Actinomadura luzonensis: one gene and its partner. The protein of the gene in region 1 interacts with the protein of each later gene in a pairwise test. Links are inferred from orthologs where the notes say so. Each region holds a gene or a part of one and is shown on either strand. Other genes may lie near its edges.

Region 1 (3,393 bases):
GGAGCGACGCTCGCGCAGGTCACCGGGGTCGCCGAGGCGGCGCGCGCGGCCGAGTGGAACCGGGTGCTGCACCGCATGTTCCAGCAGGCGGTGTCGGCCGAGATCACCGTGCGCTACATGCTGCGCGGGGCCGGGGGGCTGGCGTGGTGGCCGTCGTTCCGGCGGCACATGGGCGAGTGCGACGCGCTCGTCTACGGCGAGATCGCGCGGCGGCGGCGTTGCGGCGACGACCGCGACGACGTGCTGGGGGCGCTGATGCGGGCCCGCGACGAGCGCGGCGCGCGGCTGACCGACCGGGTGCTGCGCGACCAGGTGATGAGCCTGTTCGCCGGGGCGCGCACCACCACGGCGACGGGGCTGGCGTGGTTGTTCGAGCGGGTGGCGCGCCATCCCGACGTGCTGCGGCGGGTGGCCGAGGGCGACGAGGCGTACGCGGACGCGGTGTGCTACGAGGCGTTGCGGGTGCGTCCGCCGGTGGCGTTCTTCGGGCGGGCGCTGCGGCGTCCGGTCGAGCTGGGCGGGCGGACGGTGCGGCCCGGCACGGCGGTCATCGTGCACATACGGGCGTTGCACCACCATCCCGGCCTTTATCCCGACCCGGCGGCGTTCCGCCCCGAGCGCTGGCTCGGCCGGCGGCCCGGAGGCTACGGATGGATGCCGTTCGGCGGCGGGCGGCGCACCTGTGTCGGCGACCGGATGGCGTTGGCGCTGATGGCCGCGTTCCTGCGGGTGTTCGCCGAGTCGGTGACGATCGCGCCGGGCGTGCCGGGCGACGAGGCCGTGCGGTGGCTGGCGATCTCGAACGTGCCCGGCGACGACTGCCGCCTCGTCCTGACCCCCCGCTGAGCCGGTGCCGCCGCGGCCCGCACTACCATCACCTGCGTGTCGAGCGAAGTGAACGAGCAACGATCGGAGCCGACGTCCATGCAGCAGGAGCCCGAAATGTCGCGGCAGGAGATCGAGTCCGTGCAGCGGGAGATCGCCCGGGAGCTCCAGGTGAGCCCGTCCTTCGACGCCGCGCAGGAGATCGAGCGCCGGGTGGCCTTCCTCGCCGACCGGCTCATCGCCGGCGGCCTGCGCGCGCTGGTGCTGGGCGTCAGCGGCGGCGTCGACTCCTCGACCACCGGCCGGCTGTGCCAGCTCGCCGTCGAGCGGGTGCGCGCCACGGGCCGGGAGGCGACGTTCTTCGCGATGCGGCTGCCGTACGGCGTGCAGGCCGACGAGCACGACGCCCGGCTCGCGCTGGAGTTCATCCGCCCCGACCAGGTGCTGACCGTCGATGTGCGGCCCGCGAGCGACGCCGCGCTGGAGGCGCTGCTGGCCGGCGGCCTGGCCTTCCGCGACGACCGGCAGCAGGACTTCGTGCTCGGCAACATCAAGGCCCGCCAGCGCATGATCGTCCAGTTCGCGGTGGCGGGGGCGCGGGAGGGCCTGGTCGTCGGCACCGACCACGCGGCCGAGGCGGTCTCGGGCTTCTTCACCAAGTACGGCGACGGCGCGGCCGACGTGGTGCCGCTCACCGGCCTCACCAAGCGGCGCGTCCGGGCGCTGGCCGAGGCGCTGGGGGCGCCGTCCGCGCTGGTCTGGAAGACCCCGACCGCCGACCTGGAGACCCTGAGCCCGGGCCGGCCCGACGAGGAGGCGCTGGGCGTCACCTACGACGACATCGACGACCTCCTGGAGGGCAAGCCGGTCGACGAGGCCGCCTTCGCGATCATGCTCGACCGCTACCGCCGCACCGAGCACAAGCGCCGCCTCCCGATCGCTCCCTGAGCCGTCCGCCTCGCCGTCACAGGCCGGCAAGGGGGCCGACGCGGCGCAGGAGCGTCGCCCTGTGCGAGCCCGCCCCGTCGCGTGCGGCGGGGCGGCGGTGGCATGCTGGGGGCCCGGGCGGGTTCGCCCGGAATGACGGCCCTGGCGGTGACATGGACAACTTCCTTCCCGAGCCCGAGCTCACGGACGCGGCCGCGCGCCTCTACGACGAGGATCTCGCCGACAACGGCTACGTGATGAACCTGTCCCGGTTGTGGGCCTACCAGCCGGACACGCTCGCCGGGCTGTTCGAGCTGGTCGGCGGCGTCGCCGAGGGCGGCGGGCTGACGCCGCGGCAGCGTGCCGTGCTGGTCGCCGCGTGCGCCTCCACCCTGGGCGACTCCTACTGCTCGCTGGCCTGGGGCGCGCGGCTGGCGAAGGCCGCCGGGGAGGAGGCGGCGGCCGGTGTGCTGCGCGGCGACGACTCGGGGCTGGAGGCGGCCGAGCGGGTGATGGCCGCGTGGGCGCGGAAGGTGGCCCGCGATCCCAACGGCACGGGGCCGGCGGACGTCCGGGAGCTGCGGGCGGCCGGGTTCGACGATCGGCAGGTCTTCGCGATGACGGCGTTCGTCGCGCTGCGGCTGGCGTTCTCGACCGTGAACGACGCGCTCGGCGCGCTGCCCGACGCCGAGCTGCGCGCCGCCGCGCCGCCGCTGGTGCGGGCGGCCGTCACGTACGGCCGGCCCCCCGCCACCACCGCGTAGCCCCCGCCGCCTCGGCGTAGTCCTCGCCACTACCGCGTGGCCCGCGCCACCTCGGCGTCGGTCAGCGGGCGGCGGGGGTGAGGCGCCAGAGGGAGGTGACCTCGGCGGTGCGGGCCGCGTGCAGCGGGTCGGTGTCGTCGCGGGCGCGCGGGTGCCCCGGCCGGGTCTGGAGCCGGTCCACCACGCGGAGGCCCGCCGCCGCGAACGCCGCCAGCAGGTCGGCGCGGGTCCGCAGGGCGAGGTGCTCGGCCAGGTCCGACAGGATCAGCCAGCCCTCGCCGCCCGGCTCCAGGTGCCCGGCGAGGCCGTCGAGGAAGCCGCGCAGCATGCGGCCGCCCGGGTCGTAGACCGCGTGGTCCAGGGGCGAGGCGGGCTTGGCCGGCAGCCAGGGCGGGTTGCAGACGACGAGCTGCGCGCGTCCCGGCGGGTAGAGGTCGGCGCACACGACCTCGGCCCGGTCGCCGAGGCCCAGGCGGCGGAGGTTGTCGCGGGCGCAGGCCACGGCGCGCGGGTCCCGGTCCGTCGCGACGAGGCGGCCGACGCCGCGCCGGGCCAGGACGGCGGCGAGCACGCCGGTCCCGGTGCCGATGTCGAACGCCACGTCGGGGCGCCCGGCCAGCGGCGCCCGCGCCACCAGGTCGACGTACTCGCCGCGGGTGGGCGCGAAGACGCCGTAGTGCGGGTGGATGCGGGCGCCCAGGGCGGGCACCTCGATGCCCTTCCTGCGCCATTCGTGCGCGCCGGCGATGCCCAGCAACTCGCGCAGCGACGTCACCGACGGCCCTGTCGCGGGCCCGTACACCTCGGCGCACGCCTGCCGCAGGTCGGGGGCGCGCGGCAGGGGGACGGCGTGGTCGCCGTCGAGCGGCACCAGCAG
Region 2 (3,172 bases), on another replicon or contig:
TCTGGCGCGGGACGGTCAGGCCGACAGCTTCTCGCGGCCCTTACGGCGGCGGGAGGCGAGGATGGCGCGACCGGCCCGGGTGCGCATCCGCAGCCGGAAGCCGTGGGTCTTCGCGCGGCGACGGTTGTTCGGCTGGAAAGTACGCTTGCTCACGGGTGGGCTCCAGGTCGATGGTGCGCCCGGCGGGCGCGGTACACACATGGATGGCCTGCCAAGGAAGCGAGGGCACGCGAAATAGCCGTCGCGTGACAAGCCGACCGTCGTACGTTACGGGGCAAGCCGCTCCCAGGTCAAACCGGACGCGTTATCCACTATTCCACAGGCACGTTATCCCCAGGCCGCACACGTCCACAGTATGTGCACTCAGGTGCCACTAGGCTGTGGACAACGTCTTGAACACAGCTGTGCACATGGCTACTGTCGGCCCTTCTGGAGCCGCGGCAACGCAGCAGCAACACTGTGCACAACTTGTGGAGATCCTGTGGAGGAACGGGGCCCGACGCCCGCCTCCCAGGCTGTGGACAAAGGCGTCCGAAGATCAACAGCGGCCGCCGGCATGTGGACAGACTGGCGCGGGGGCCGCGAGAGGGAGGAGGGGGAACCGCACTGTGAGCAGTGTCGACCTCGGCACGGTATGGGCGAGGGCCCTGGGCAACTTCCTCAACGAGAACGTGCCGATCCAGCAGCGCACCTGGCTGTCGATGGTGCGCCCGATAGCGCTGGCCAACGACACGATCGTGCTCGGCGTCCCCAACGACTTCCTGAAGGACCTCATCGAGGGCAAGCTGCGCCCGCTCGTCGCGCACGCGCTGTCGCAGGAGCTCGGCCGGACGATGCGGCTGGCGGTGATGATCGACACGACGGCTCCCGAGCCGCCCGCCGGCGACGTCCATCAACAGCCTGTGGTCACGGGTTTTCCCCAGGGTGTGGAGAACCAGCCGCGTTTTACACAGCCCGCTCCGCCCCAGCACCAGCAGGCTTCGGAGCCGCCACAGTTCTATTCTCCACAGCCCGAGCCCGAGCGTTCGTCCACAGAATATCCACAGCAGAGCCTGAGTTTTGAACAGGCGCTGCCTTATTCTCCGCCCGGCTCACAGCCTGTGGAGAAAGCTCCGGAGCCGCCGCCGAACCGGTGGGAGGCAAAGAGCAACAAACCCAGCGAACCTGCCCGGCTCAATCAGAAGTACACATTCGAGACATTCGTCATCGGAGCCAGCAACCGCTTCGCGCACGCGGCCGCCGTCGCGGTCGCCGAATCGCCGGCGAAGGCGTACAACCCGCTGTTCATCTACGGCGACTCGGGGCTGGGGAAGACCCACCTGCTGCACGCGATCGGACATTACGCGCAAAGCCTCTACGACGGCGCGCGGGTGAGATACGTGAGCTCCGAGGAGTTCACCAACGACTTCATCAACAGCATCCGCGACCACAAGGCCGACGGCTTCCGGGGCCGCTACCGCGCGATCGACATCCTGCTCGTGGACGACATCCAGTTCCTGGAGGGCAAGGAGCAGACGCAGGAGGAGTTCTTCCACACCTTCAACACCCTGCACAACGCCAACAAGCAGATCGTCATCTCCAGCGACCGGGCGCCGAAGCAGCTCATCACGCTGGAGGACCGGCTGCGCAACCGGTTCGAGTGGGGCCTGATCACCGACGTCCAGCCGCCGGAGCTGGAGACGCGCATCGCCATCCTCAGGAAGAAGGCCATCCAGGAGGGCCTGGCCGCGCCGCCCGAGGTGCTGGAGTACATCGCGAGCCGCATCTCCACCAACATCCGGGAGCTGGAGGGCGCGCTGATCCGGGTCACCGCGTTCGCCAGCCTCAACCGGCAGGGGGTCGACCTGCAGCTCGCCGAGGTGGTGCTGAAGGACCTCATCACCTCCGAGTCCGACACCGAGATCACCATCGCGGCGATCATGGCGGAGACCGCCAACTACTTCGGCATCAGCATCGACGACCTGTGCGGCACCTCGCGCAGCCGGGCGCTCGTCAACGCCCGGCAGATCGCCATGTACCTCGCCCGCGAGCTGACCGAGCTGTCGCTGCCGAAGATCGGCCAGCAGTTCGGCGGCCGCGACCACACCACGGTGATGCACGCCGAGCGCAAGATCCGGTCGCTCATCGCCGAGCGCAAGTCGATGTACAACCAGGTCAACGAGCTGACAATACGCATCAAGCAGACACAGCGTGGATCTTGAGCTTTATGCACAGCCTGTGGATAACACTGTGGAGCAGCGGAAACGTCGAAAGAAGGCGTCTCGGCGCCCGGCAATGCACGGAAAAATCCACCCACAAGGGCTGGGGACAAAGGTGGGGACATCTGGGGGAAACCTGGGGACAGCCAGTGGATAACGTGTGGACAGCGTGTGCACAACCGATCTGGTGCTCCAGAACCGCCTCTTCTACCCCGTGGATAACCTGTGGAAACATCGTGGATAACCCCGGGTTCTCGGTGGATGAAGGGACCATGATCTGGGGACGGCCTGTGGGGAAAGTTTCGTCGTCCCCAGGCACCCCGAGTTACCCCCAGGCGTCACACACAGCCCCGGTGGATGAATTCAGCCCTGCTGACCAGGCAGAACGCAGGTTGTCCACAGTTTCCACAGCCCCTAGTGTGATGACCTCTTCTATCTCTAACTAAGAAACTCAAAGACCCATAGTTGGGCTCCTGCCCGAGCGCGAGTGCGGGAGGGTGGATCCTTGAATCAACGACAGACCCAGGAGGCCGATCACCGTGATGTTCCGAATCGAGCGAGACGTCCTCGCTGAGGCGGTGGCATGGACGGCACGCAGCCTCCCGGCGCGGCCGTCGGTGCCCGTCCTCGCCGGCATGCGCCTGGAGGTCACCGAGGACCAGCGGCTGAAGCTGTCCGGCTTCGACTACGAGGTCTCCGCCGAGGTGACGCTGGAGCTGCACACCGGCGAGGCCGGGGTCGTCCTGGTCTCCGGCAAGCTGCTCGCCGAGATCACCCGCGCGCTTCCCGCACAGCCTGTGGACTTCGTGGTGGACGGCGCCAAGGCCGTCGTCACGTGCGGCAGCGCCCGGTTCACCCTCCTCACCATGCCTGTGGAGGACTACCCGTCCCTGCCCGCCATGCCCCCGGCCGCCGGCCGGGTCGGCAGCGACGTGTTCGCCGGGGCCGTCGCCCAGGTCGCCGTCGCCGCCGGG

The links. The genes of interacting proteins can lie anywhere in the genome.
Region 2: the proteins of nadE (region 1) and dnaA interact in binary tests that used the Escherichia coli proteins (3 or more experiments, as listed by UniProt). The link is inferred for Actinomadura luzonensis from one-to-one orthologs.

The regions. Positions count from the first base shown.
Region 1 is NZ_JAKRKC020000003.1:1,153,569-1,156,961, forward strand. The notes cover bases 1-2,857. They hold nadE (NAD(+) synthase), read left to right. Parts: upstream 1-942; coding sequence 943-1,773; downstream 1,774-2,857. Other genes in these bases: MF672_RS50450 (cytochrome P450), read left to right, coding at 1-846; MF672_RS50460 (carboxymuconolactone decarboxylase family protein), read left to right, coding at 1,926-2,516; MF672_RS50465 (methyltransferase), read right to left, coding at 2,578-2,857. Outside these bases: more of MF672_RS50465, read right to left, coding at 2,858-3,393. UniProt on the Escherichia coli protein: Catalyzes the ATP-dependent amidation of deamido-NAD to form NAD. Uses ammonia as a nitrogen source.
Region 2 is NZ_JAKRKC020000001.1:2,236,821-2,239,992, forward strand. Bases 1-2,904 are described here. They hold dnaA (chromosomal replication initiator protein DnaA), read left to right. Parts: upstream 1-608; coding sequence 609-2,201; downstream 2,202-2,904. Other genes in these bases: rpmH (50S ribosomal protein L34), read right to left, coding at 16-153; dnaN (DNA polymerase III subunit beta), read left to right, coding at 2,738-2,904. Outside these bases: more of dnaN, read left to right, coding at 2,905-3,172. UniProt on the Escherichia coli protein: Plays an essential in the initiation and regulation of chromosomal replication. Binds in an ATP-dependent fashion to the origin of replication (oriC) to initiate formation of the DNA replication initiation complex once per cell cycle.